Regions from separate parts of the Actinoplanes sp. NPDC049668 genome, predicted to be linked through region 2. Evidence: predicted binding sites of a transcription regulator. Region 2 holds the regulator's gene; each other region holds the start of a gene.
What was found. Region 2 encodes HrcA, which represses chaperone genes, less so after heat shock. Its sites were predicted from a motif close to GGTTNGCACNCTCNNNNNGAGNGTGCNAACC; they were not measured.

Region 1 (9,533 bases), on a different contig from region 2:
TGAGTCCTTTCGGATCAAATCCGGACCTTGCTTCGGATTTCTGGTGTGCGCTGCCGGGAACGTCACTCGCCCGACCCGCTATGGAATCAGACACTTCGCTGTATTCGGGGCAACGTATCCCGGTGCTGAACGTGGCACGACGGGCCTGATCGCAAGGTCCCGCAGCACGAGTAGACGGCAGCGCGGCGACGGTGGGTCACCGCGCGACCTGTGAAGTCACTCCACAACGTGACGCTAGGTCACTTCACGGCTCCGGATTGCCGGATCTTGATAACGGTGTCGTAACGGAAGGGTCTTGCGCGAGGTCTGCCGCACTATGTCCGAATTTTGGCTATTTTTGCGTCCGCGAGCCGGATGAGATCGGCGGGGCCGAGCGACACCTGCAGGCCGCGGCGCCCGGCCGAGACGTACATCCGATCCAGGGCGGTGGCCGAGTCGTCGACGACCGTCGGCAGCCGCCGGCGCTGCCCCAGCGGGCTGATCCCGCCGCGGACGTAGCCGCTGCTGCGCTCGGCCGCGGCGCGATCCGCCAGCGCTGCGCGCTTGCCGCCCGCGGCGCTGGCCAGCGCCTTGAGGTCCAGCTCGCCGGTCACCGGGACGACGGCGACTACGAGCCCGCCGTCGACCTCGGCGATCAGCGTCTTGAAGAGCGCCGCCGGCGCGACCCCGAGGGCCTCGGCGACCAGCGCGCCGTAGTCGTGTGCGTCGGCCGGCACGTCGTACGCGTGCAGCTCGTGTGCCACCCGCTGCGCGCTGAGCAGCACGGTAGCCGGAGTCCCGGCAGCCTTCTTCGCCACGACGAGAGGCTAGCGCCTAGCGGCACAGCAGGGCGGTCGGCGCTCCCGCCGTGCGGGTCAGCACGAGCGACGCCCCGGCGCTGCCGCTCAGCCGCAGGTCCCGGCGCAGCTGCTCGGGCTCGAGCGCGGAGCCGCGCTTGCGGATCTCCAGCCGCCCGACGCCGCGCTCGCGCAACAGCGTCCGCAGCCGCTTCAGGGAGAACGGCAGCACGTCGGTGATCTCGAGCCGCCGGCCGAACGCGGTGTCGACGGCGGCGTCGGTGTACACGTAGGCGATCTCCGGGTCGGCGATCCGGCCGCCGATCGTCGCGGCGAACTCGGCCACGAGGTGCGAGCGGACCACGGCCGGGTCCGGGTCGTACAGGAAGGCGCCGACCGGGCCGACCGGCGCCGCCGCGGTGCCCGATCCGGTGAGCTCGGAGCCCGACGGCAATAGGATCGCCCGCCGCGCGAATTGCGCCAGCGGCCCGCACCAGAACGCGGCCTCGACCAGATCGCCGCCGACGCTGACCCACTCGCCCTCGGCGCCCGGCGGTAGCAGTGCGTGATCGATGCCGGGTGCGAGCTTGAGCACGGTGCGCGGCACCCGGCCGGGCAGGGCGGCGATGAAGTCCCACGGCGGCGACCACGAGCGCGGGTCCATCACCCGGCCCCGGCCGGCGCGCCGGCGTGCCGGGTCGGCGAAGACCGCGTCGAACCGCTCCACCGTGACGCTCGTCGCGTCCGCGCACTCCACGGTCACCAGGTCGGCCAGGCCGGCGGCCTCGGCGTTCGCGGCGGCGAGCGCGGCGGTGAGCGGGTCGGCGTCGACGGCGTACACCCGGATGCCCTGGCGGGCCGCGGCCAGCGCGTCCGCGCCGAGGCCGCAGCCGAGGTCGGCCAGGGTCTCGACGCCGGCCGCGCGCAGCCGGGCGGCGCGCCGGTCGGCCACCACGGCCCGGGTCGCCTGCTCGAGCCCCGCCCGGGTGAACAGCATCGTCGCGCCGGCCGCGCCGAACTTGGCCTCCGCGCGGATCCGCAGTTCGGCCTGGGTGAGCGCGGCGGAGGCCAGGGCGGGGGCGAGCCCCCGGGAGCGCAGCGCCGTCGCGGCGGCGAGCGGGTCCGCGCCGGCGACGTCGGCGGCGGCCGCGAGGGCGGCGGCTCCCTCGGCGGTACGCAGGGCGGCGAGCAGTTCGAGGTCCACGGAAAGTCATTCTGCTGGAAGCTGACGCGTTGGCACTCTGGTTGACGGAGTGCTAGTTCCGGCATAATCTCCGATTAGCACTCTCAACCTGAGGGTGCCAGCGTGCTCCCCGACCGGGGACGTGCGCCTGCGCCAGGCGGACCGGCACCCGCGACGACGGCCCCGCCCGGTGGCATGAGGCATCAGCCCGGCCTGTCCATTGGCCGGCGACAACACCTGTACCCAGGAGGGTATGCCCGTGACTACCGCGACAAAGGTTGCGATCAAGCCGCTCGAGGACCGCATCGTGGTCCAGGCGAACGAGGCCGAGACCACGACGGCGTCGGGCATCGTGATCCCCGACACCGCCAAGGAGAAGCCGCAGGAGGGCACCGTCCTCGCCGTTGGCCCCGGCCGGATCGACGACAAGGGCAACCGCGTTCCGATCGACGTCAAGGTCGGCGACACCGTCCTGTACTCGAAGTACGGCGGCACCGAGGTCAAGTACGCCGGCGAGGAGTACCTGGTGCTCTCCGCCCGCGACGTCCTCGCGGTCATCGAGAAGTAGACCTGATCTGACAGTGCTGAGCGCCCTGGCCCGGCTTCCGGTCCAGGGCGCCGGTGCGTTGAAGGGACCATAAATGGCGAAGATCCTTAGTTTCTCCGACGACGCCCGGCACCTGTTGGAGCACGGCGTCAACACGCTCGCCGACACGGTCAAGGTCACTCTCGGCCCGCGCGGCCGCAACGTCGTCCTCGACAAGAAGTTCGGCGCGCCGACGATCACCAACGACGGTGTCACCATCGCCAAGGAGATCGAGCTCTCCGACCCGTACCAGAACCTCGGTGCGCAGCTGGTCAAGGAGGTGGCGACGAAGACCAACGACGTCGCCGGCGACGGGACCACCACGGCGACCGTGCTCGCGCAGGCGCTGGTCCGCGAGGGCCTGCGCAACGTGACCGCGGGTGCCAACCCGATCGCGCTCAAGCGCGGCATGGACCTGGCCGCCGAGGCCGTCTCCAAGGCGCTGCTGGAGAAGGCGGTCGAGGTCGACGACAAGAAGTCGATCGCGAACGTCGCCACCATCTCGGCGCAGGACGCCACCATCGGCGAGCTCATCGCCGAGGCGATGGAGAAGGTCGGCCGCGACGGCGTCATCACCGTCGAGGAGGGGTCCGTCCTGGACACCGGCCTCGAGGTGACCGAGGGTCTGCAGTTCGACAAGGGCTTCATCTCGCCGAACTTCGTGACCGACGCCGAGTCGCAGGAGGCCGTCCTGGAGGACGCCTACCTGCTGATCACCACGCAGAAGATCTCCAGCGTCGAGGAGCTGCTGCCGCTGCTGGAGAAGGTTCTCTCCGGCGGCAAGCCGCTGCTCATCGTCGCCGAGGACGTCGAGGGCCAGGCGCTGTCGACCCTGGTCGTCAACGCGCTGCGGAAGACCTTCAAGATCGTGGCCGTGAAGGCCCCCGGCTTCGGGGACCGGCGCAAGGCGATGCTGCAGGACCTTGCGATCGCGACCGGCGGCGAGCTCATCGCGCCGGAGCTCGGCTACAAGATCGACCAGGTCACCCTCGACATGCTGGGCACCGCCCGGCGGGTCGTGGTGGACAAGGAGAGCACGACCATCGTCGACGGTGGCGGCCGCAAGGCCGAGATCGAGGACCGGGTCGCGCAGATCCGCAAGGAGATCGAGGCCTCGGACTCCGACTGGGACCGCGAGAAGCTCTCGGAGCGGCTGGCCAAGCTCTCCGGCGGCATCGCGGTGATCAAGGTCGGCGCCGCGACCGAGGTCGAGATGAAGGAGCGCAAGCACCGCATCGAGGACGCCATCGCGGCGACCAAGGCCGCGGTCGAGGAGGGCACCGTCCCGGGTGGCGGCGCCGCCCTGGCGCAGGTCGCCTCGGCGCTCGACGGCAACCTCGGCCTCACCGGCGAGGAGGCGGTCGGCGTGCAGATCGTCCGCAAGGCGCTGATCGAGCCGCTGCGCTGGATCGCGCAGAACGCGGGCCACGACGGCTACGTGGTGGTCGGCAAGTCGGCCGAGCTGGGCTGGGGCCACGGCCTCAACGCGGCCACCGACGAGTACGTCGACCTGGTCGCGGCCGGCATCATCGACCCGGTGAAGGTGACCCGCAGCGCGGTCTCCAACGCCGTCTCGATCGCCGCCCTGCTGCTCACCACGGAGAGCCTCGTGGTGGAGAAGCCGGCCGAGCCGGAGCCCGCCGCGGGCGGTGGCCACGGCCACAGCCACGGTGGCCACGGCCACCAGCACGGCCCGGGTTTCTGAGTCGAAAGAGTAAAGAAGGGCGCGTCGCATTCCGCGGCGCGCCCTTTCTCGTGTGTGATGCGGGATTCGGGGAAAGAGGCGCGGATGATCGTCGTGGTGGAGGGTCCGACCGCGGCCGGCAAGACGTCGTGGTGCCGGCGTTACGTTGGTCGCTACGTCGCCGAGTACGCCGCGACGGGCCGGGAGCCGACCGACGAGGTGGCGCTGGCCCGGCACTGGGCGCGGGTGAGCATGGGCCGCTGGCTGCAGGCGCTGGAACTCGAGCGGGCCGACGGCGTCGCGTTCTGCGACACCGACCCGGTGAAGCTGCACTACGCCTGGGGGATGGCGGCGCTGGGGCTGGCGCCGCGGGCCCGGTTCGACCGCGAGCTGACGGTGACCCGGGAGGCGTTCCGCGCCGGCCGGCTCGGCTTCGCCGACGCGGTGCTGGTCGGCCTGCCCGAGGTCGAGACGCTGCAGCGCCGGCGCGACAGTGACGAGACCCGTCGGCGGCGCAACTTCGCGGCGCACGTCCAGCTCCGCGAGCCCCTGCAGCAGTGGTACGCGACCCTGGACCGGCTCGACCCGGGCCGGGTGATCTGGGAGCTGCCCGTCGAGGGCGTACCCAAGCTGCCGGAACCGCGCGCCGATCGCGGCGCGGTGGAGCTGCTGGACGCCCTGGTGGCCGCGCTGCCGCCGCTGCGCCAGGTCGTCACCCAACCGTAAGAGCCGTTCCGCGTGCGCCGATGCAGGATGGAGGCGTGAACCTCTCGCCGCGGGCCGCACTGGCCGGCGTCGCCGCGGCCGGCGTGGCCATCGGCGTCGCCGAGGTCGTCGCCGTCCTCACCGGTCCGCTCTCGTCGCCGCTGCTCGCCGTCGGCGGAGTGGTGGTCGACAACGTGCCCGGGCCGGTCAAGGACGCGGGCATCGCGGTCTTCGGCACCCACGACAAGACCGCCCTGATCGTCGGCACCGTGATCCTGCTCGGCGGCTACGCCGCGCTGCTCGGCCTCGTCGCGCTGCGCAGCCGGGCGGCGGCCCTCGCCGGCGTCGCGCTGTTCGGCGCGATCGGCGTGCTCGCCGCCGTCACCCGGCACGGCGCCGGGCTCACGGCCGCGCTGCCGTCGATCGTCGCCACGATCGTCGCGGCCCTGGCCCTGTTCTACCTCGTGAGGCTGGCCGTCACCGCGGAGCCGGCCCCAGCGGAGCCGGCCCCAGCGGAGCCGGCCCCAGCGCAGGAGAATCGGCGCCGATTCCTCCTTGCGGTCGGCGGCGCCGCCGCCGTGGCCGTCGTCGGTGGCTTCGGCGGCCGGTTCCTGACCTCGCGGCGCGCGGTGACCGCCGCCCGCGACGCGGTCGTGCTGCCGGAGCCGTCAGGACCGGCCCCGGCGGTCCCGCCCGGCGCCCAGGTCCGGGGCGCGGCACCGTACGTCACCTCGAACTCCGACTTCTACCGGATCGACACCGCGCTGTACCCGCCGCAGATCGACCCGGCGAACTGGCAGCTGCGCATACACGGGATGGTCCGCAACCCGATCACCCTCACCTGGGAGCAGCTGCTGCGGCGCCCGATGGTGCAGCGGTACGTGACGCTGGCCTGCGTGTCCAATGAGGTCGGCGGCGACCTGATCGGCAACGCGCTCTGGCTCGGCACCCCGATCAAGGACCTGCTGGACGAGGCGCAGCCGCTGCCCGACGCCGACCAGGTGGTGCAGCGCTCCGACGACGGCTGGACCTGCGGAAGCCCGACCGCGGTGCTGCGCGACGGCCGGGACGCCCTGCTGGCGATCGGCATGAACGGCCGGCCGCTGCCGGTGTCGCACGGCTTCCCGGCGCGCATGGTCGTGCCCGGCCTGTACGGCTACGTCTCCGCCTGCAAGTGGATCACCGAGATCGAGCTGACCCGGTTCGCCGACTTCGACGCGTACTGGGTGCCGCGGGGCTGGTCGGCGCAGGGTCCGATCAAGACGCAGTCGCGGATCGACACGCCCCGCGACGGCGCCGGGCGCAAGGCGGGAGCCGTCACCGTCGCCGGGGTGGCCTGGGCTCAGCATCGCGGCATCCGGTGGGTCGAGGTCCAGGTCGACGACGGGCCCTGGTCGCGGGCGACCCTCGCGCCGACGGTCTCGGCGGACACCTGGGTGCAGTGGTCATACGTCTGGCAGGCGACGCCGGGTGAGCACGTGGTGCGGGTCCGGGCCGCCGACAGCGACGGTGCCGTTCAGACGGACGCCACCGCGCCGCCGGAGCCGGACGGGGCGACCGGGTGGCATTCGGTGCTGGTCACGGTCGACTGAGAGGGTCACCCAAAAGCCGCACTTTTGGTCCGACGTCAACCCCAAGTTCGCTCATACGGTGGCTTGCATGTCCACCGATGCGGCGAACACGCCGTTGAACATTCCGACGTGGCTCCCCGCAGGGAGCCGCGTCGGAAGCTGTGTGGTGCCGCGCGTCGATCGGCGTCAGGCCGCCGGTGCCTGCCGTTGTGCCGGAACCGCCGACTTGTGGGGCCGGCCGAGGCGGGCCTCCAGCCGGGCAAGGTCCACCCGTCCGTGATGCCGATCGGCAAGGTCCTCCCAGCCGACCGCGAGCAGCCGCAGCCGCTCCGCTTCGCTGAAACCTCCCCATACCCCGTACGGCTCACGGACAGCCAGTGCGTGAGCAGCGCACTCCGCCCGGACCGGGCAGGCGCGGCACATCGTCTTGGCATTCGCCTCCCGACGGTTGCGGGAAGACCCGCGCTCACCGTCCGGGTGGAAGAACTGGGCGCTGTCGCGCCCCCTGCACAGGCCGAGTCGCTGCCATTCCCAAAGGTCGGCGATGGGTCCGGGCAGTCTGCGAACGTTCGACATCAACACCCTCCTCCCGCGCGGCACCGCGGAGTGCTGTCATTGAGGGGCCTGACTCAGGCCTGTCCGCCCGTGTACCCCGGCGAACGCCGGATCACACGCGACTTGTCGATGTCTTCGTCGGCCGTATCTCATCGGTGCTCCAAGCCGTACCGATGTTTCCTAATTTTTCCATCTAAAGCGCGTAATGCTGCGGCCGTTGCGTGATCTCCTCTGAGAGAGAAGGAGGATCACTGTGCGTACCGTCCTCGTGTGCGTCCGAACCCCACTTGCGGCCCAGACCGTCGCCTCTACCGCGGCCCGGCTCGGGATGACCGGGGTCGTGCGGACGGCGGTCAGCGAGACCGAGGCCATGATCCGACTGGCTGAAAGGCCGGCCGAGGTCGTTCTGGCCGACACCGCCGTGACCCGTCCCGACAGCGTCGGCTTCACCCGCCGCGTCCTCGCCCGCGCCCCGCAGGCGCAGGTCGTCCTCTTCGGTGCCGAAGATCCTCGGGTCGCCGCCGCGGCTGTCGCGGCCGGTGCCCGGGGTGTCATCCGCGGCGTCGAGCACGACCTGGTCAGCGTCGTCGCCAAGGCGTTGCTGCTCCTGCTCCTGCCGGTGCGGCCACAGGGCATGCCGATCAACGGCGCGAATGCCCAGCCCGCCGCGGTCGGCGGCGCCGGTCGCAACAACAACTCGGCGGCCGCTCGCGGCCTGCACCGCGACGGGCTGGCCATGGCCGGCTCGCCCAACGGTGGCGGGGTACCCGCGATGCTGCCGAACTCGCCGATGGTCCCCGCCCAGCGCGGCGACGGATCGGACATCGACCCGGCCACCGGCCGGCCGATGGCGTGGCCGGGCAACGACACCGGCCGCACGGACGTCCCCACGGGCCGGCGGCTCACGCTCACCGAGCGCGAGTTGCAGGTGTTGCGGGGGATGGCCGACGGCAAGAGCAATGCGGAGATCGGGCGTGAGCTCTTCGTCTCCGAGGACACCGTCAAGACCCACGCTCGGCGGCTCTTCCGCAAGCTGGGTGCCCGCGACCGGGCGCATGCGGTGGCCGCCGGCTTCCGGGCCGGTCTGGTCGCCTGAACGGTAGGTCTTTTACACCCGGGGGCCCGGGCGACGATCAGGAAGCCTCGTCGTCCGTGCCCTCGGCCAGTGTGTCGTGCACCCCGTCGGCGTAACCCCGTGCGTATTCCCACGTCACGTAGTGGTCCGGGTCGGGGTCGTAGGCCGGCTCGTGCACCCGCGGGCGGCCGTTGCTCAACAGGTGGCGAAGGTTACCCCGGAGCAGGTCCCAGTCGAAGTAGTGTGGCTCGTGGCAGTCTTCGCACTCGATCACCAGACCGCGGATGCCCGTCGGACTCAGCAACGCCTGGTAGATCTCCAGGTCGGAGAGGTCCTCGAGGACGTCCTGCCGCTCGGGCTCGGTCAGCGGGTCGCTCTCGGCGTCCTCCGAGAGGTCGTCGAGGCCGGCGGCCGGGTCGGCAGGGTCGCCGTTGAACGGGTCGATCGGCTCTTCTTGCACGATGTCTACCGTACCCATGTATGGCCGGTGTGTGCTGGCCCGCACGCGCTGTCCGCCCAACAGAACGCCCTGACCGGATGGGTAGGATGAAACACTCCGCCTCTTCGCTAGGGATGATCTGTGGATAACGAGTCGGCCCGTACGGTCCCGCTGGGTCTCACCTTTGATGACGTGCTGCTGCAGCCCGGCGAATCGGACGTCGTGCCGAGCCGCGTCAACACGATCACCCGGTTGACCCGCAACGTCGAGCTCTCCATCCCGCTGCTCTCCAGCGCCATGGACACGGTGACCGAGTCGCGGATGGCGATCGCGATGGCCCGCCAGGGCGGCATCGGCGTGCTGCACCGCAACCTCTCGCTCGAGGAGCAGGCCGCCCAGGTCGACCTCGTGAAGCGCTCCGAGTCCGGGATGATCACCAACCCGGTCACCTGCAGCCCCGACGACACCCTGCGCGAGGTGGACCAGCTCTGCGGGCGCTACCGCATCTCCGGCCTGCCGGTCGTCGACGCCGACGGCGTGCTCGTCGGCATCGTCACCAACCGCGACATGCGCTTCGTCACCGACGACAGCGTCAAGGCGCACGAGGTCATGACGAAGGCGCCGTTGATCTCCGCGCCGGTCGGGGTCGACAAGGAGGAGGCCCTCGCGCTGCTGCAGCGGCACAAGATCGAGAAGCTGCCGCTGGTCGACGACGCGGGCCGGCTGCGCGGACTGATCACGGTCAAGGACTTCACCAAGAGCGAGCAGTACCCGCGCGCCGCCAAGGACGCGCAGGGCCGGCTCCGGGTCGCCGCGGCGGTCGGCGTCGGTGAGGACGCCTACAAGCGGGCCCGGGCCCTGATCGACGCGGGCGTCGACGTGGTCATCGTGGACACCGCGCACGGCCACCAGCGCGCCGTGCTCGAGATGGTCTCCCGGCTGAAGAAGGACACCGCCAT
Region 2 (9,533 bases):
CCGGGCGTACCAGCAGCCAGAGTCATCCGTGCCCCCTACCGCCGCGCCTGGCGGACCAGGAGCCAGACGAAGTAGATGCCGCCCACCGAGACGGTCACGACGCCGACCGGCAGCTGGGTCGGCGCGAACGCGCGCTGGGCGAGCCAGTCGCTGAGCATCAGCAGGAACGCGCCCATCGCCGCCGACGGCAGCAGCGCGATGCCGCCGGTGCGGGTGAGCCGCTGCGCCAGCTGCGGCGCGGCCAGCGCGACGAAGGCGATCGGCCCGGCGGCCGCCGTCGCGACCGCGGTCAGGCCGACCCCGATGACCAGGTACACCAGCCGGGTCGGCTCCACCCGTACGCCGAGCGCGGCCGCCGCGTCCTCGCCCATCTCCAGCAGCGACAGCCGGGGCCCGAACGCGATCAGCGCCAGGCAGAGCACGCCGACGCCGGCCACCACCGGCACGACCTGCGACCAGCCGAGTCCGTTGAGGCTGCCCTGCGACCAGATCGTGGCCGCGTACGCCGCCTGCAGGTCGGCCTTGATGATGAACCACTGGTTGGCGGCGGCGAGCATGGCGCTGATCGCGATGCCCACGATGATCAGCCGGAAGCCCTGCACGCCGCGCTTGAACGCGAGCACGTAGACCACGATCGCGGTGGCCAGGCCGCCGACCAGCGCACCGGCCGCCGTGACGTAGTAGGAGTTGCCGACCAGCACCGCGGCGACGAGCACCCCGGTGAACGCGCCCGTGCTGAACCCGATGACGTCCGGGCTGCCGAGCGGGTTGCGGGTGAGCGCCTGGAAGACGGCGCCGGCGAGCCCGAGCGCGGCGCCGATGATCAGCGCGAGCAGCACCCGCGGCAGCCGCCACTCGACGACGACGAGCCGCGCCGCCCGGGTGCCCTCGCCGGACAGGGCACCCACCACCTCGCCCGGCGACAGCGTGAACTCGCCGGTACCCAGCGCCAGCACGGCCACCGCGAGCGCGGCCAGCACCAGCAGCAGGCAGACGAGCGCGGGCCGCACGCTCACCCGGGCCGATACACCGCGGTGCGGCCGGAGCACCAGCACCCGGCGGCCGAAGTCGACGCTCACAGTCCACTCACCCGGGACCGGCGGACCAGCCAGATGAGCACGGGCGCGCCCACGAACGCGGTGACGACGCCGACCCGCAGCTCGCCGGGCCGCAGGACCAGCCGCCCGACGATGTCGGCGAGCAGCAGCAGGATCGGCCCGCACACGACCGTGTATATGAAGATCCAGCGCTGGTCCGGGCCGACGAACCAGCGCACCACGTGCGGGATCATCAGGCCGACGAAGCCGATCGGCCCGACCGCGGCGACGGCGGCGCCGGTCAGCAGCATGACCGAGACGGTGGCCAGGAACCGAGTGCGCCCGACTCCGGCGCCGAGCGTGCGGGCCAGGTCGTCGCCGAGCGCGACCGCGTTCAGCGAGCGGGCGACCAGCAGGGCGAGCACGGTACCGGCGAGCACGAACGGCAGGATCGTCGTGGCGATCTCCAGCGGCCGCCCGGCGAGCGAGCCGACGTCCCAGAAGCGCAGGTAGTCGAAGGCGCGCGGGCGCAGCAGCCGGATGCCCTCGGAGGCACCGTCCATGACCGCGCCGAGCGCGACGCCGGCGAGCGTGAGCCGGATGGGCGTGGCACCGGCCCGCCCGGCGGACCCGAGCAGGTAGACCAGGCTCAGCGCGAACGCGACGCCGGCGAAGCCGAACCACATGTACTGCGACAGGCTGGTCAGGCCGAGCACGCCGACCGCGAACACCACGAACAGCCCGGCGCCGGCGTTGATGCCGAGGATCTGGCTGTCGGCGAGCGGATTTCGGGTGACCGCCTGGATGACCGCACCGGACAGTCCGAGGGCGACACCGGCGAGCAGGCCCAGGATCGTGCGCGGCACCCGCAGGTCCCGCACGATCGACTGATCGTCGGTGTCGGCGTAGTGGAAGAACGCGTCCCAGACCGTGCCGATGGAGACGTTGCGGGTGCCGATCGCGATGCTGGCCAGGCAGACCAGCGCGAGCACCCCCAGGCAGGCCAGCAGCCCGGCACTGCGCCGCATTCGCCCGGTCCCGGCGCCCGCCGCGGCGGCCGGCTCGGAGCGCGCGGGCGCCGGCGTACGCGTGAGGACCATGCGGCGAAGCTTAGGCTAACCTTCCTTGCGCGTCACCATCGGCTTCACCACCGGTCGGAGCCGGGCGTCACCATCGGCCGAGGCGGGCGGAGAGCACTGCGAGTGCGGCCATCCCAGCCGTCGAGGTCCGCAGCACCGCGTCGCCGAGCCGCACGGGATGCGCGCCGGCGCCGACGAAGGCGCCGAGCTCCTGGTCGCTGATGCCGCCCTCGGGCCCGACGATCAGCACGATCTCCCCGGCGTCGGGCAGCTTGGCCGCGGTGAGCCGGTCCGTCGCCTCCTCGTGCAGCACGAACGCGGCGGCGGCCTCGGGCAGCCGCGCGCAGACCCGCTTGGTGCTGACGTCCGGGGTACCCGAGACGACCGGCAGCCACGGCCGGCGCGCCTGCTTGGCGGCCTCGCGCGCGGTGTTGACCCACTTCTCCCGGGCCCGGTCGCCGCGCTCGCCGCGCCATTGCGCGACCGACCGCGAGGCGGCCCAGGGCACGATCTCGTCGACCCCGATCTCGGTCATGGCCTGCACGGCGAGCTCGCCCCGGTCGCCCTTGGCGATCCCCTGCACCACGACCAGCCGCGGGTCGGCCCCGGCCCGGAAGGCCCGGCCGAGCACGTTTACGTCGATGCTGCCCCGCCCCACGGCGGTGACCTCGGCGTTCGCGGTCCCGCCCCGCCCGTCGCCGAGCAGCAGCGCCTCACCGACCTTCAGCCGCTGCACGGTGGCGGCGTGATGCCCCTCGGCCCCGGCCAGGGTGTACCGCTTCCCGCCGGGCAGGTCGTCAACCAAGAACAGAGGCGCAGACACGAGCACACGCTACCCAACATCCGGCGCAAAGATCACCGGTCAGCTAGTGGCCGTTGAAGGCGTCCCGCATGCGGGAGAAGAAACCGCCCTGCTTGCTCAGCTCGGCGATGTCCTCGCCCCGGGTCTTCGCGAAGTCGCGCAGCATCCGCTCCTGGTCGGCGGTCAGCTTGGTCGGCGTCTTGACGTCGAGGTGCACGAAGAGCTCGCCGCGGCCCTGCCCGCGCAGGTGCGGCACGCCCTTGCCGCGGATGCGCAGGGTCGACGCCGGCTGGGTGCCCGGCTTGACCTCGATGTTCTCCTCGCTGTCCAGGGTCTTGATGGTCAGCCGCGTGCCCAGCGCCGCCGCGGTCATCGGCAGGGTCACCCGGCAGTGCAGGTCGTCGCCCTTGCGGGAGTAGACGTCGTGCGGGCGCTCGTGGATCTCCACGTAGAGGTCGCCTGCCGTGCCGCCGCCCGGGCCGACCTCGCCCTGCTGCGCCAGGCGGATGCGCATGCCGTCCTCGACGCCCGCCGGGATCTTCACCGTCAGGGAGCGGCGGGTGCGGATGCGGCCGTCGCCGGCGCAGGTGGGGCAGGGCTGCGGGATGACCGTGCCGTGGCCCTGGCAGACCTGGCAGGGCCGGGCCGAGACGACCTGGCCGAGGAAGGTGCGCTGCACCGACTGGACCTCGCCGCGGCCGCCGCACGTCTCGCAGGTGGCGAGGTGGGTGCCGGGCGCCGTGCCCGCGCCGGAGCACTGGGTGCAGAGCACTGCCGTGTCGACGGTGATCGGCGCCTCGACGCCGAAGGCCGTCTCCACCAGGTCCAGCTCCAGGCGCAGGATGGCGTCCGCGCCCGGGCGGGTGCGCGGCCGCGGGCCGCGCGAGCCGCCGCCGGCCGCCGTGCCGAAGAAGGCGTCCATGATGTCCTGGAAGCCCACGAACGGTCCGGCTCCGCCGGGGCCGCCGGGGCCGGCCGAACCGCCGCCGGGTGCCAGCGGGTCGCCGCCGAGGTCGACGATCTGACGCTTCTGGTCGTCCGAGAGCACCTCGTACGCCGCGTTGATGTCCTTGAACTTCTCGTGCGCTTCCGGGTCCGGATTGACGTCCGGATGGAATTGACGGGCCAGCTTGCGGTAGGCGCGCTTGATCTCGTCGTCGGTGGCTTCGCGGCCGATGCCGAGAATTCCGTAGTAGTCCTTGGCCACAGGGTTTCGAGTCCTCATGTCTGCCCCGCGCTTCGCGCTGGAGACCTTCGTCGCGGTTGCGTCAGTTTTGTGCCAGCAGGTCGCCAACGTAGCGTGCCACGGCACGCACGGTCGCGATGGTGCCGGGGTAATCCATCCGGGTGGGCCCCAGCACGCCGAGCCCACCAACGATCGTCGTACCCGGTCCGTAACCCGTGCTCACCACGGATGCCGCCCGCAGGTTGTCGATCTCGTTCTCATCGCCGATGCGGACCCGGGTGGTGCTGGGCTCGACCTCGCCGATGAGTTTGAGGAGGATGACCTCCTCCTCGAGCGCCTCCAGGACCGGCCGCAGCGAGCCCTGAAAGTCCAGCACGCCGCCGCGGGTCAGGTTCGCCGTACCCGCCAGGGCGAGGCGTTCCTCACTGCGCTCGACCAGCGTCTCCAGCAGCACCGACGCGACGCAGGCCATGGTGTTGCGCATGGCCGGGTCCGACTCCTCGACCAGGGCGGCGACCAGCGGCGGGGTGTCGGACAGCTTGACGCCGCTCAGCTTGGCGTTGATCTTGCGGCGCATGTCCAGCACGTCGTCGTTCGCCGTCGGCGCCGGCAGCTCGACGAGGCGCTGCTCGACCCGGCCGGTATCGGCGATCATCACCAGCATCAGCCGGGTGGTGGAGATCGGCACCAGCTCGAGGTGGCGCACGGACGAGCGGGCCAGGCTCGGATACTGCACGACCGCGACCTGGCGGGTGAGCTGGGCGAGCAGGCGGACCGTGCGGTGCACCACGTCGTCGAGGTCGACCGCGCCGACCAGGAAGCGCTCGATCGCGCGCCGCTCGGCCGGGCTCAGCGGCTTGACCCGGGACAGCCGGTCGACGAAGAGGCGGTAGCCGGCGTCGGTGGGCACCCGGCCGGCGCTGGTGTGCGGCTGCCGGATGTAGCCCTCCTCCTCGAGGACGGCCATGTCGTTGCGGACCGTCGCCGGGGAGACGCCGAGCTGGTGGCGCTCGACCAGGGCCTTGCTGCCGACGGGCTCCTGGGTCGACACGTAGTCCTCGACGATGGCGCGGAGCACTTCGAGCTTGCGGTCGTCGAGACTCACTCCGAACCCTCCCCGCCCGTTTGGCACTCGTCAAAGTCGAGTGCCAGTCTACGTCGCCGCCACGCCGCGCGCGATGATCAGTCTTCGGTGCTCGCGACGGTTAGCCGACTGTCTATTCTCCGCCCTCGCGCGGCATGTTGCCCTCGCCACGTTCGACCTGCGGTCCTACCGTGTGCGACATGACTGAACCGCCGCGCCCGCCCGGTGAGGGGAACCCCTCGGACCCCACCGCGCCATTCAACCCATATCCGGGTAACGATCCGACACCCGGATCGGCCCCGCCGCCGCCCCCGGCGTACGGCTCGCCCCAGCCGCCGACCTACGGCACCCCGCCGCCGACCTCCGGCGGCGGCTACGGACCCCCGCCCGGCTCGGGGGCACCCGGCGGCTACGGACCTCCGCCCGGCTCGGGAGCACCCGGCGGCTACGGCCAGCAGCCCGGCTACGGCCAGCAGCCCGGCTACGGCCAGCAGCCCGGCGGCTACCCGCCGCAGGGCTACGGGCAGCCCGGCGGCGACGACAAGACCTGGATCCTGGTCGCCCACTTCGGCGGCGCGGCCGGCGCCTTCCTCGGCGGCGGCTGCTCGGGCTGGATCGCGCCGCTGGTGGCGCTGCTGGCCCGGGGCAACCAGTCCCCGGTCGTGCGGGCCGAGGCGATCAAGGCGCTGAACTTCCAGATCCTCTGGTCGATCGTCGCGATCGTCGGCTGGATTCTGACCTGCGCGCTGGTCGGGTTCATCATCGGCCCGGCCGCCTGGGCCATCGGCACGATCTTCGGCATCATCGCCGGCGTCAAGGCGAACAACAACGAGCCGTACAACTACCCGCTCACGGTCTCGATGATCAAGTAGTGGCCGCCCGTGGCGCCGGGCCCCGGCCCGGCGTCACGGCAGCAGGTCGCGGATGACCGCGTCGGCGAGCAGCCGGCCGCGCAGCGTCAGCACGATCTGGCCGCCGGCATAGGCGCCCGGCTCCAGCAGGCCGTCCGCGAGGGCCCGCGCGGCGCCGGCCAGCCCGACCGCGTCGAGCCCGGCCAGCGGCAGCCCGTCGCTCAGCCGCACCCGCAGCATCACGTCCTCGACGTGCCGGTCGGCGTCCGTCAGAATCTCGCGCCCCAACCCGGGCGAGACACCCTCTTCGACCCTTTTCGCGTACGCCGTGGGGTGCTTGACGTTCCACCACCGCACGCCGCCGACGTGGCTGTGCGCGCCCGGCCCGAGCCCCCACCAGTCGCCGCCGGTCCAGTAGAGCAGGTTGTGCCGGCAGCGCGCCTGCGGCGAGGTCGCCCAGTTGGACACCTCGTACCAGGAGAAGCCCGCGCCGCCGAGCGCCTCCTCCGCCGCCAGGTAGCGGTCCGCGGCGACGTCGTCCTCCGGGTACGGCAGCTCGCCGCGCCGCATCTTCGCCGCCATCCGGGTGCCGTCCTCGACGATCAGCGAGTACGCGCTGACGTGGTCGACCCCCGCCCCGATCGCCGCGTCCAGCGAGGCGGCGAAGTCCTCCGGCCGCTCACCCGGCGTTCCGTAGATCAGGTCCAGGTTGACGTGCTCGAAGCCGGCCTCGCGGGCCTCGATCGCGGCCTGCGGCGCCCGGCCCGCCGTGTGCTTGCGGTCGAGGATCGCCAGCACGCCCGGCGCGGCGGACTGCATGCCCAGCGAGATCCGGGTGTAGCCGGCGCCGCGCAGCGCCCGCAGCGAGCGCGGGTCGACCGACTCGGGGTTGGCCTCGGTGGTGATCTCGGCGTCGCCGGCCAGCCCCCAGGTCTTGTCGATGCCCTCGAGGATCCGGCCGAGGTCGCCCGCGTCGAGCAGGGTCGGCGTGCCGCCGCCGACGAAGACGGTGTCGACCCGGGCGCCGGTCACGGTCGCGGCCAGCCTCAGCTCGGCCAGCACCGCGTCGGCGTAGCCCTCCCGGCTCGCGCCGCCGCCGAGCTCACTGGCCGTGTACGTGTTGAAGTCGCAGTACCCGCAGCGGCTCGCGCAGAACGGGACGTGTACGTAGACCCCGAACCCGCGCCGGCCGACCTCGCGCAGGGCGCTGTTGGGCAGGGAGCCGTCGCTGGGTACGGGCTCACCGTCGGGTGGAGGACCAGGCATCCGTCAAGTGTGCACGCACCCCGTTAAGGTTCCGGCATGGAGCTGGTCCGTACCGCCACCGATGCCGGGATCGCCACCTTGACCCTGGACAGCCCGGCGAACCGAAATGCCCTTTCCGCCCTGCTGATGCGCGAGCTGCTCGACGCTCTCGGCGCCGCGCTCACCGACACCGAGGTCCGGGCGGTGGTGATCTCGCACACCGGGCCGGTCTTCTGCTCGGGCGCCGACCTGAAGGAGACCGCCGAGGCCCGCGAGACCGGCAAGATCCCGGCTGAGCTGCTCGCGGACGTGCTCGCGGCGATCTGGGAGTTCCCCAAGCCGGTGCTGGCCCGGATCGCCGGCCCGGCCCGGGCGGGCGGGCTCGGCCTGGTCGCCGCCGCCGACATCGCCGTCTGTACCCGGGACGCGACGTTCGCCTTCTCCGAGGTGCGGCTCGGCGTGATCCCCGCGGTGATCAGCGCCACCGTGCTGCCGCGGCTGGCACCCCGCGCGGCGGCCGAGTTCTACCTCACCGGCGAGGTCTTCGACGGCGTACGGGCCGCAGAGATCGGGCTGGTCACCGCCGCGGTCGAGGCCGACCGGCTGGACGAGGCCGTCGCCGCGTACGCCGGTGCCCTGGTCCGTGGTGGTCCGCTGGCCCTGGCCGGCACCAAGCAGCTGCTGCGCCGCCCGCCGGCCGACACCATCCGCGCCGACCTGGCCGACCTGTCGGCCCGCTCCGCGGGTTACTTCCGATCGGCCGAGGGGCGCGAAGGCGTCGCGGCCTTCCGGGAGAAGCGTCCCGCCTCCTGGGTACCGGTGACTCACGACACGAGCGCCCGTTGATTACCCTTGTCACCTGACGGAGGGAGTGCGCGTGCAGAGAAAGCCGGTTGTACTGGTGGCTTTGCTCGCGCTCGTCGGCGCCCTCGGGGTGGTCGTCGCCGTCCGGTCCATCGGCGGATCGCTGCAGCTGCCGCACCTCGGGCCCGAGTGCACGGTGCGCGCCGACGGCGAGGTCACGCTCGACCTGGTCCAGATGGCGAACGCCGCGACGATCGCCGCGGTCGGCGTCCGGCGCAAGATGCCCGAGCGGGCCGTGGTGGTCGCCCTGGCCACCGCCTTCCAGGAATCCAAGCTGGAGAACCTGGACAGCGGTGACCGGGACTCGGTCGGGCTGTTCCAGCAGCGGCCCAGCCAGGGCTGGGGCACGGTGGAGAAGATCCAGGATCCCCGGTACGCCGCGACCAAGTTCTACGCCTCCCTCAAGAAGGTCAAGGGCTGGGAGAAGATGCGGGTCACCGACGCCGCGCAGAAGGTGCAGCGCTCGGCCTACCCGAACGCGTACGAGAAGTGGGCCGACGAGTCCGCGGTGCTCGCCAAGGCGCTGACCGGCCGCAAGGGCGGCGCGGTCGAGTGCACGATCACCGGCGAGCCCGCCCTGCGCGGCGCCGCCGCGGCCACGGCGCTGGCGGACGGCATGCGCCTCGACTGGGGCAACGGCCTCGACTCCATCGAGTCGCCGCGGCCCGGCGGCATTTCCGTCGCCGTCGAGGACGTCAAGATCGGCTGGCGCTACGCGCACTGGCTCGTCTCGCACGCCAGCGGCACCGGCCTCTCGCGGGTGCGCTTCGGCAGCCTCGAGTGGAACGCGGGCGACGGCACGTGGCAGCCGGTAACCGGCGGGCGGACCGCGGACAACGCCACAGTGGTGGCCGAGGTCTTCAGCTGAGCTGCCATCGAGGGACGTGAGCAGGAATCGTTCGCTCCTCACCTTCATTGCGCTGCGTATATATGAACGTGGACAGACAGCGACCGGCCTGGTACTAGTTATTCGTGCTCCACGCCATCGAATGGGTCCTCCTCGGAGCCACGAGCGTCATCGCCGTTGTCATCGGAGTCCGCCGCCACAAGCCGGCACGGGTCGGCCCCTGGCTTCTGCTCGCCGCCGCGGTCGCCGCGCTGGCCATCGGTGACGTCTTCTACGCCACCGGCCGCCACCCGGCCGCGGACGTCTCCTACCTGGTGATGTTCGCCCTGGTCGCGCTGGCCATGCTGCGCCTGACCCGGGCCGGTGCGATCCTGATGAACCGGGCACGGCTGATCGACCTGCTCGCGTTCGCGTGCTCGTCGCTGCTGGTGGTGTGGGTCTTCGTGATCGGCGACACCGGCCGGTTCGGCAGCGTCTCGGCGGCCGACGTGATCGGCGGCCTGCTGCTGGTCGGCGTCGCCGTAAGGCTGATCGTGGC
Region 3 (9,533 bases), on a different contig from region 2:
TGCGCGAGGGCCGCGCGGGCCCGCCGAGCCGGCGCACGGCCCGGTCGATGACGTCGGCGGCCATGACCCGGTAGGTCGTGTACTTGCCGCCGGCGACGAGCAGCAGCCCGAGCATCGGCTCGACGACCGCGTGCTCGCGCGACAGCTTCGAGGTGGAGTCGGCCTCGCCGGAGAGCAGCGGCCGCAGCCCGGCGTAGACGCCCTCGATGTCGTCGGTGGTGAGCGGCCGGTCGAGCACGGTGTTGACCTGGTCGAGCAGGTAGCTGATGTCGCGCGCGGAGGCGGCCGGGTGCGACCGGTCCAGCTGCCAGTCGGTGTCGGTGGTCCCGATGATCCAGTGCCCGCCCCACGGAATGACGAACAGCACCGAGGTCGGCGTGCGCAGGATCAGCCCGGCCTCGCCGGTGATAGCCGAGCGGGGCACGACGAGGTGCACGCCCTTGGAGGCCCGGACCCGCAGGCCCGGCCGCACGCCGACGTCGCTGAGCATGCGCGACAGGTCGTCGCTCCACACGCCGGTCGCGGCGACGACAGTGCGCGCCCGCACCTCGATCTCGGGCGAGTCGGGCGCCTCGAGATCGCGGACCCGGACCCCGACGACCTCCCGCGCCTCGCGGACGAAGCCGGTGACTCGGGCGCTGGTGACGACGGCGGCGCCGAGGCTGGCGGCGGTCCGGGCCAGGTTGACCACGAGCCGGGCGTCGTCGACCTGGCCGTCGTAGTAGCGGATGGCCCCGACGATCTTGTCGGCCTGCAGGCTGGGGAAGAGGTGCCGGGCGCCGTCGCGGGTCAGGTGGCGGTGCAGCGGCATGCCGCGCCCGCTGCCGAACACCCCGGCGAACGCGTCGTACGCGGCGACGCCGAGCCCGTAGTACGCCCGCTGCCAGACCCGCGCGGGCGGCGAGGCCGGGGGCAGCGGAACGAGGATCGGCACCGGCCGTACGAGATGCGGCGCGAGGCGGCTGGTGAGCAGGCCGCGCTCGGTCAGCGCCTCGTGCACGAGGTGCAGCTCGAGCTGCTCGAGGTAGCGCAGGCCGCCGTGGATCAGCTTGCTGGATCGGCTGGACGTGCCGGCGGCCAGGTCGCGGGCCTCGACCAGGGCGACGCTCAGGCCGCGCGAGGCGGCATCCAGCGCGGCGCCGGCGCCGGTGACCCCGCCGCCGATGACGAGGACGTCGAACTGTTCGTCGCGCAGCCGTCGCAGATCGGTGACGCGGCGGATCGGAGAGAGCCGGCCGGCGGCGTATCGGGAGACCGAGGGTGAGCGCACAACCCCCACGTTAGCGCCGACTTGTATCACCCCGGCGGATGAATATCACGGGTGATCCCGCCGTATACATCAAGTGACCAGGGCGCGAACCTGATCGAGCATCTCCGTCACCGATGCCGCGGGGTCCGTCACCGGGAACTGGACCGCGCGGATCGTCGCGGTCGGGTCGGCCAGCAGGGTCACCCGCTTGAAGCGATCGACGCCCGCCACCCGGAACGTCGGCAGCCGCAGGCCGGCGGCCAGCCTGCCTCCTGCGTCGCAGACCAGCGGGAACGGCAGCCGAGCGTGCGCCGCGAACGCCGCCAGCTGGTCCGGCCGCTGGGTGCTGACGCCCCTGATCTCGGCGCCGGCCGCGGCGAAGTCGGCGGCCCGGGCCGCGTACGTCATCGACTCCAGGGTGCAGCCGGGCGCGCCCGGGATGTCGGCCCAGCCCGGCGGGTAGTCCGTTGCGCCCGGCGCGAACGCGCCCGGGAAGAAATACAGGACCGTCCAGCCCGAGATCTCCGCCGGCACCTGGCGGCCGACCAGGGCGTGCACGCGATGGTGCTCCGCGGACTCCGGCCGCGCCGACGCCGTCAGCGAGCCGTCGCCGAGCACGTGGCGGGTGCCCCAGTCCTGCAGCGCGACCAGGACCGGGAGCAGCCCCTCGCCCTTCGGGGTCAGCAGGTAGTCGTAGCGGGGCGGGTGCTCCGAGTACGCGACCCGCCGCAGCACGCCGTGCTCGACCAGCGCCGACAGGCGTTCGGTCAGCGCCCGGCGGCTCACGCCCAGGGTGCGCTGCAGCGCCTCGAACCTGGTCACCCCGCCGGCCACGTCCCGGATCACCAGGAAGGTCCACCAGTCGGTGAGCACGCCGAGGGCCTGCTCGATGCCGCAGTCGGCATCAATGAACTCGACCCTTCGCACGCCCTCAACTATAGTCCGTTCCAAAATGAAACTGACTGGAACGGGGGTCGAGGACCGTGAGCGTCTTCTGGCGGTGGTGGGCGGCCGGGACAACCAGCGATCTCGGCTCGGCGGTCGGCGGCGTCGCGCTGCCCCTGACCGCGCTCACGGTCCTCGATGCGACGCCGTTCGAGATGGGGATGATCGCCGCGTCCGGCTATCTCGCCTGGATCGTCATCGGCCTGCCGGCCGGGGTCATCGTGCAGCGGCTGCCGCTGCGCGGCACCCAGGTCGGCGCCGACCTGATCCGCGCCGTCGCCGTCGCCTCGATCCCGGTGGCGTGGTGGTTCGGCCTGCTGACGATCGCCCAGCTGGTCCTCGTCGCGCTCGTGCTCAGCTTCGCGCACGTCGTCTTCTTCGTCGCCAACACCACGTTCCTGCCGGAGATCGTCGGCCGCGACCAGCTGCAGTCCCGCAACAGCCTGACCTCCGGCACGCACGCGACCACCCAGCTCGCCGGGCCCTCGCTCGGCGGCCTCGCGGTCCAGCTCCTCGGCGCGGTGCCGACCCTGCTCGTCGACGCCTTCAGCTATCTCGTCTCCGCCGCCCTGCTCCGGACCCTGCCGGCCCGGCGCGGCCGCGGACCCGACGAGCCGACGCCGATGAGCGCGATGATCCGCGAGGGCTGGGCGTTCGTGACCCGGCACCCGATGATGGGGCCGGCGATGTGGTCCGCGACCGCGTCGAACTTCGTCAACGGGGCCTACCTGGCGCTCTTCCCGCTCTACCTGGTGCGGGACCTGCACGCACCCGCCGCCGTGGTCGGCATTCTGCTGGCGGTCGACGGCGTCGGCACCCTGATCGGTGCGGCGCTGACGACCCGGGTCACCAACGCGCTCGGCACGGCCCGCGGGCTGATCATCCTGGGCTTCGTCGAGGCGGCCGGCGCGTTCGTCATTCCTGCGGCCACCGGCTGGGCGGCGTACGTGACGTTCACCGTCGGGGTGCTGATCTTCGCGGGCACCGGCGTGGTCTTCAGCGTCACCACCCGCACCTACCGGCAGATCGCCAGCCCGCCGGAGCTGCTGTCCCGGGTGATGGCGACGGTCCGCTTCGTCTCCTGGGGCGCCATACCCCTCGGCGGCCTGGCGGCGGGCGCCCTCGCCGGGCCGCTCGGCGCCCGGGCCACCCTGCTGGTCTTCGCGGCGGCCGCGGTCCTCGCGCCGCTGGCGCTCTACTTCTCACCCGTACGGGGCCGGCGGGACCTGCTCGATCCGGCCGTTACCGAACCGGCGGTGCCGGCCCGGTAGGTTCGGCGGTTGTGGACAGCGAGTTCTGGATCTCCGAACTGACCGACGACGACGTGCCCGCCGTGGTGGCCCTCTGCCGGACCGCGCTGGACCTGCCCGAGGACGCCGCCGACGCCGCCGAGATCGTGCTGCGTCTGCGCGAGACCACCGGCACCGACGGCTGGTCCGACGCACCACGCCGGCTCGCGGGCTTCATCGCGGTCCGGTCGGCCGGCCCGGGTCCGGCCGCGGCCGGCGCCGCGCTGTCGGGCGAGCCGGTCTCCGTCGCCGGCGGCCGGGTCATCGGGGTGGTGCTCGGTTCGGTGTCGCACCGGGACCCCTCGATCGGGCACGTCGACCTGGTCGCCGTCGACCCGCAGGACCGCCGCCGGGGCGTGGCCCGGGCGCTGATGGCCCGGATCGAGGGCGCGCTGGCCGGCCTCGGCGCCGGCGACGTGGTCATCGCCGGCAACGCGCCGTACTACGCCTGGCCCGGCATCGACGTGCGGTACACCCCGGCGATCTGCGCCGCCATGGCGTTCGGCTTCGAGCAGGACCAGCCGGCCTGGAACATGACGGTGGACACCGCCGCCGCCGAGCCGACCGCCGACCACGAGGCGCGGCTGGCCGGCGAGGGCATCGTCGTGCGGCGGGCCGGCGCCGAGGACGTGGCGGCGCTGGTCGGCTTCGCGCTGGCGAACTTCGGCCAGGGCTGGGCCGGCGAGATCACCCACTCGGTCGGGCGAGACCGGGCGGGCTGCCACCTCGCCCTGGCCAAGGACGGATCCATCCTGGGCTTCGCCGCGTACGGGTCGTCGCGGCCGGGCTGGTTCGGGCCGATGGGCACCGCCACCGCCGCCCGCGGCCTGGGCATCGGCGCCCTGCTGCTGCGCCGGTGCCTCGCCGACCAGCGGGCGGCCGGGCACGACCGGGTGCAGATCGGCTGGGTCGGGCCGCTGCCGTTCTACTCCAAGGCCGTCGGCGCCCGCGTCGAGCGCGTCTTCCTGCTGTACCGCAAGCAGCTCTGACCGGGTACGCGAAAAGGGCGGGCCGCCGAAGCGACCCGCCCTCTCTACGAGCTGGACTCAGAAGTCCATGTCCCCGCCGCCACCGGGGCCACCGGCCGGGGCCGGGTTCTTCTCCGGCTTGTCCGCCACGACCGCCTCGGTCGTGAGGAACAGAGCGGCGATCGACGCGGCGTTCTGCAGCGCCGAGCGGGTGACCTTGGCCGGGTCGATGATGCCCGCGGCCAGCAGGTCGACGTACTCGCCGCTCGCGGCGTTCAGGCCCCAACCCGCTTCGAGGTTGCGGACCTTCTCCACCACGACGCCGCCCTCGAGGCCGGCGTTGACGGCGATCTGGCGCAGCGGGGAGTCCAGCGCGACCTTGACGATGTTCGCGCCGGTGGCCTCGTCGCCCACCAGGTCGAGCTTGTCGAACGCGGACTTGCCGGCCTGCACGAGCGCGACGCCACCACCGGGGACGATGCCCTCCTCGACGGCCGCCTTCGCGTTGCGAACGGCGTCCTCGATGCGGTGCTTGCGCTCCTTGAGCTCGACCTCGGTCGCCGCGCCGACCTTGATGACCGCAACGCCGCCGGCCAGCTTGGCCAGGCGCTCCTGCAGCTTCTCGCGGTCGTAGTCGGAGTCCGACTTCTCGATCTCGGCGCGGATCTGGTTGACCCGGCCCTGGATCTGCTCGGCGTTGCCGGCACCGTCGACGATGGTCGTCTCGTCCTTGGTGATGACCACCTTGCGGGCCTGGCCCAGCAGGCTCAGGTCGGCGGCGTCGAGCTTGAGGCCGACCTCCTCGCTGATGACCGTGCCACCGGTGAGGATGGCGATGTCGTCCAGCATGGCCTTGCGGCGGTCGCCGAAGCCCGGCGCCTTGACGGCGACGGACTTGAAGGTGCCGCGCACCTTGTTGACGACGAGCGTGGCCAGGGCCTCGCCCTCGACGTCCTCGGCGATGATGATCAGCGGCTTGCCGCCCTGCATGACCTTCTCGAGGACGGGGAGCAGGTCCTTGACCGCGGAGATCTTGCTGTTCGCGATGAGGATGTACGGGTCGTCGAAGACGGCCTCCATACGCTCCGCGTCGGTCATGAAGTAGGCCGAGATGTAGCCCTTGTCGAAGCGCATGCCCTCGGTGAGCTCGAGCTCGAGCCCGAAGGTGTTGCTCTCCTCGACGGTGATGACGCCTTCCTTGCCGACCTTGTCCATGGCCTCGGCGATGATCTCGCCGACCGTGGAGTCACCGGCGGAGATGGAGGCGGTGGAGGCGATCTGCTCCTTGGTCTCCACGTCCTTGGCGAGCTGCGAGAGGGCCTCGGAGACGGCCGAGACGGCAGCCTCGATGCCCCGCTTGAGCGCCATCGGGTTCGCGCCGGCCGCGACGTTGCGCAGGCCCTCACGGACCAGGGCCTGGGCCAGGACGGTCGCCGTCGTCGTGCCGTCGCCGGCTACGTCGTCGGTCTTCTTGGCGACCTCCTTGACCAGCTCGGCGCCGATCTTCTCGAAGGTGCCCTCGAGCTCGATCTCCTTGGCGATCGACACACCATCGTTGGTGATGGTGGGAGCGCCCCACTTCTTCTCGAGCACGACGTTGCGGCCCTTGGGGCCGAGCGTCACCTTGACGGCGTCGGCGAGCTGGTTCATGCCACTCTCGAGGCCGCGACGAGCTTCCTCGTCAAATGCGATGATCTTGGCCATTCGGCTGTGTCCTCCTGGACATTCGCGGCGCCGGGCCGGTCCGGCCCGTGTTCCGCACGTTGAGAACGCTGCGGACGTCACCACCTGGCGATGTGACGTCCTCAGGTCGAGCCGGAAAGCCCGCGACGACCGGTCCCGTGCCCCGGCACCGATGGCGGTGCCGCTGCCGTGACCCCACCGTCCCGACCTGCTGGCACTCACGTGGCGCGAGTGCCAATCACTTGTTTAGCACTCTGATGGGGCGAGTGCAAGCAGAACGATCGGGGCCCGGGGCGCCCGGTTCGTGCGCGCACGAGGTCGTTTATCCGCGTCCTACTTGCCCCGTGCCGAGTGACCGGGTAGCAAGGCAACCATGACCAGCACCCTGGCACCGCCCGTCACCGTGCACCGGGTCACGCCCGGCGACGCGGCCCGGATGCGGGCGCTGCGGCTGGAGATGCTGGCCGACAGCCCGCTCGCGTTCCTGGAGACGGTGGCGCAGGCGGCGGCCCGGCCGCACGCCGACTTCCGGCGGCGCATCGTCCAGGCCTCCTCCGGCAGCCAGCTGGCCCAGTTCGTCGCGGACCCGGGCGGGCGGCTGATCGGCCACGCCGGCGGCACGGTGCTGCCCGAGGAGCCGGACGCGACGGTGATCTTCGCGGTCTACGTCACACCGGCGCACCGCGGCAGCGGCATGCTCGCCGAGTTGATCGAGGCGGTCGCGCAGTGGTCGGCCTCGATCGGGCGGAACGAGCTGATGCTCGAGGTGGTGGTCGGCAACGACCGGGCCGTCCGGGCGTACGAGCGGCTCGGTTTCGTGGACGGCGGGAAGCGGGTGCCGCACCCGGTCATCCCGGCCCTGACCGAGCTGCAGATGCGCCGCCGGGCCTGAGGCCGGTGACGAGGTGGGCTGGGCAACGGTCCGGACCGCGCTCACCGCGGTGAACGGCACCACGCTGGTCGGCCTCGGGCTCGCCGTACTCTGCGGCACCAGGATCCGCCGCGGGCCGGGCGGGATCCTGATCGCGGAGGGCTACCGCCGAAAGATGCCGCCCGCGACCTGCTTCACGGTCGGCTCGGTGATCATCACCCGGCGCACGGCCGACTGGCTGCTGCACGAGAGCCGGGCCGGCCTGCTCGCGCACGAGACCCGGCACGCCGGGCAGTACGCCGTGTTCGGCCCGCTGTTCTGGCCCGCGTACTGGGCCTGCTGCGGCTACTCCTGGGCGATGACCGGAACGGCCGGCACGCGCAACGCGTTCGAGCGGCATGCCGGGCTGGCACTGGGCGGTTACCGCGAGGCGCCGCTGCGGCCGGGCCTACGGCGACTGAGGCGCTGAGGCGGGAGAATTTGGTCGGGAGGACGGACGCACAGCGCCTCCGGCACTGGGTCGTTGGGCCCCTAGGAGATTGTCGCCAAGCTCAAAGGTGGGGCCACGTACGGCGTCACGTCCTCCCGCGTAGAGCATCCTGCCGACCCTGGGATCCTTCCGCAAGTCCTCAGGGGAAGGAATTCTCAACGTTGGGCAGATGTTTGACTACTCTGAGTTATCCGAGGAGGCCGGCGTCGCGGGCGCCGCGCAGCGACGGCTTGATCCGGTGAGTGGGTCCGACCTGCCCGGCGACGGCGTCCAGAGTCTTCAGTCCCTCGCCGGTGTTGAAGACGACGGTCTCCTTGTCGGGGTCCAGCCGGCCGCTCGCGACGAGCTTGCGGAGCACCGCGACGGTGACCCCGCCGGCGGTCTCGGCGAAGACGCCGGTGGTGCGGGCGAGCAGCTGGATGGCGTCGCGGATCTCGTCGTCGCCGGCGTAGTCCATCCAGCCGCCGGTGCGGGTCACGGCCTCGATCGCGTACGCGCCGGCGGCCGGGTCGCCGATGTTGAGCGACTTCGCGATGCCGGTCGGCTTGACCGGGATGATCTGGTCGGTGCCGTTGTGCAGGGCCGTGGCGATGGGGTTGCAGCCGGCCGACTGTGCACCGAAGACGGTCCAGCCGCCCTCGGGCGCCTCGACCAGGCCGATCTCCACGAGCTCGGTGAAGGCCTTGTCAATCTTGGTGAGCAGCTCGCCGCTGGCCATCGGCACGACCACCTGTGCGGGGATGCGCCAGCCGAGCTGCTCGGCGACCTCGTAACCCAGAGTCTTCGAACCCTCGGCGTAGAACGGCCGCACGTTCACGTTGACGAAGGCGGTGTCCTCGAACTCGTCGGTCTCGACGAGCTCGCCGCAGAGCCGGTTGACGTCGTCATAGGAGCCGTCGATCGCGACCAGGTCGCCGCCGTAGACGGCGGTGGTGATGACCTTGCCCTGCTCGAGGTCGCCGGGGATGAAGACGATGGAGGGCACCCCGGCGCGGGCGGCGTGCGCGGCGACGGAGTTGGCCAGGTTGCCGGTCGAGGCGCAGGCGAACCGGGTGAAGCCCAGCTCGCGGGCGGCGGTGAGCGCGACGGAGACGACCCGGTCCTTGAAGGAGTGCGTCGGGTTGGCGGAGTCGTCCTTGACCCAGAGCGGCGCGCGCAGGCCGACCTCGGCGGCCAGGGCGGCGGCGGCGACCAGCGGGGTCAGGCCGGGGTCGAGGGTGACCCGGCCGGCGGGATCCTGCCCGGTGGGAAGCAGGGCGGCGTAGCGCCAGATGTTCTGCGGGCCGGCCTCGATCTGCTCGCGGGTGACCTTGGCGAGGGCGGCGGGGTCGTAGGCGACCTCGAGGGGGCCGAAACACTCGTAACAGGCGTGCTGCGCGACGAGCGGGAATTCGGCGCCGCAGCCGCGGCAGACGAGGGCGCGGGCGGGGCTGAGGGACTTGCTGGGGGCGTCGACGGCCGACGTCATAATGAGGCCTTCCTCTCATCTTTCCCCGGGCGTCGTGCGACGCACATGGGGACGGAATTAGCACCTGCCGCACGCGGCCTCGTCATCGAGACATGCGCGGTGGTTGCCGGGGCGTCATCGGGCCGTTCCCTCAGCCCCTCTGGATGAGGTATTCAGTTGTGTTTCCAACACCTTACGACGCGGGCGGCGAAATCGGAGCCGACCGTCCCGAGGTGTGAGCGACGTCCTTCCCTCGCGATAGATGCCGGTCGATTGATTCACAGCATTCTCTGAGGTTGGTTCCCGGGCCGGGACCCTAGTCTCCATTGAAAGTCATGGATCTGTTGCCGACCGTTCACCTGGTCGCCACTCGGAAAGCCTTGAGGGAAGGGCCCCGTCATGCCTCGGCTAGCTCTGTTCGCGATCGACCTCGTTGCGGTCTGTCTGCTCGTCTTCGGGCTCTACTTCCCACGGCACCGCCGCCGCGATCTCGTCGTCGCGTACCTCGGTGTCAACGTCGGGGTGCTGGCCGTCGCCGGCTCGCTCAGCTCGAGCACCGTCGGGGCCGGGCTCGGGCTCGGGCTCTTCGGC

Region 1: a site for HrcA is predicted at 2,053-2,083, ahead of groES (co-chaperone GroES). Genes of this name have one in related genera too.
Region 3: a site for HrcA is predicted at 6,344-6,374, ahead of groL (chaperonin GroEL). Genes of this name have one in related genera too.

The regions. Positions count from the first base shown of each region.
Region 1 is NZ_JBITLR010000008.1:528,669-538,201, reverse strand. It holds gene ybaK (Cys-tRNA(Pro) deacylase) at 315-797, opposite strand; gene ACIBSW_RS33405 (THUMP-like domain-containing protein) at 814-1,980, opposite strand; gene groES (co-chaperone GroES) at 2,213-2,527, shown strand; gene groL (chaperonin GroEL) at 2,601-4,250, shown strand; gene ACIBSW_RS33390 (hypothetical protein) at 4,335-4,955, shown strand; gene ACIBSW_RS33385 (molybdopterin-dependent oxidoreductase) at 4,976-6,526, shown strand; gene ACIBSW_RS33380 (WhiB family transcriptional regulator) at 6,692-7,081, opposite strand; gene ACIBSW_RS33375 (helix-turn-helix transcriptional regulator) at 7,314-8,156, shown strand; gene ACIBSW_RS33370 (DUF5319 domain-containing protein) at 8,194-8,595, opposite strand; gene guaB (IMP dehydrogenase) at 8,716-9,533, shown strand, end outside.
Region 2 is NZ_JBITLR010000003.1:5,093-14,625, reverse strand. It holds gene ACIBSW_RS12700 (iron chelate uptake ABC transporter family permease subunit) at 36-1,079, opposite strand; gene ACIBSW_RS12695 (iron chelate uptake ABC transporter family permease subunit) at 1,076-2,137, opposite strand; gene ACIBSW_RS12690 (16S rRNA (uracil(1498)-N(3))-methyltransferase) at 2,205-2,939, opposite strand; gene dnaJ (molecular chaperone DnaJ) at 2,983-4,125, opposite strand; gene hrcA (heat-inducible transcriptional repressor HrcA) at 4,187-5,209, opposite strand; gene ACIBSW_RS12675 (DUF4870 domain-containing protein) at 5,389-6,060, shown strand; gene hemW (radical SAM family heme chaperone HemW) at 6,094-7,305, opposite strand; gene ACIBSW_RS12665 (enoyl-CoA hydratase-related protein) at 7,342-8,130, shown strand; gene ACIBSW_RS12660 (hypothetical protein) at 8,156-9,016, shown strand; gene ACIBSW_RS12655 (PAS domain S-box protein) at 9,121-9,533, shown strand, end outside.
Region 3 is NZ_JBITLR010000001.1:1,167,637-1,177,169, forward strand. It holds gene ACIBSW_RS05490 (glycerol-3-phosphate dehydrogenase/oxidase) at 1-1,270, opposite strand, end outside; gene ACIBSW_RS05495 (winged helix-turn-helix transcriptional regulator) at 1,340-2,176, opposite strand; gene ACIBSW_RS05500 (MFS transporter) at 2,233-3,465, shown strand; gene ACIBSW_RS05505 (GNAT family N-acetyltransferase) at 3,477-4,472, shown strand; gene groL (chaperonin GroEL) at 4,530-6,155, opposite strand; gene ACIBSW_RS05515 (GNAT family N-acetyltransferase) at 6,508-7,026, shown strand; gene ACIBSW_RS05520 (hypothetical protein) at 7,040-7,474, shown strand; gene thrC (threonine synthase) at 7,683-8,963, opposite strand; SAM riboswitch class I at 8,976-9,113, opposite strand; gene ACIBSW_RS05530 (DUF4956 domain-containing protein) at 9,342-9,533, shown strand, end outside.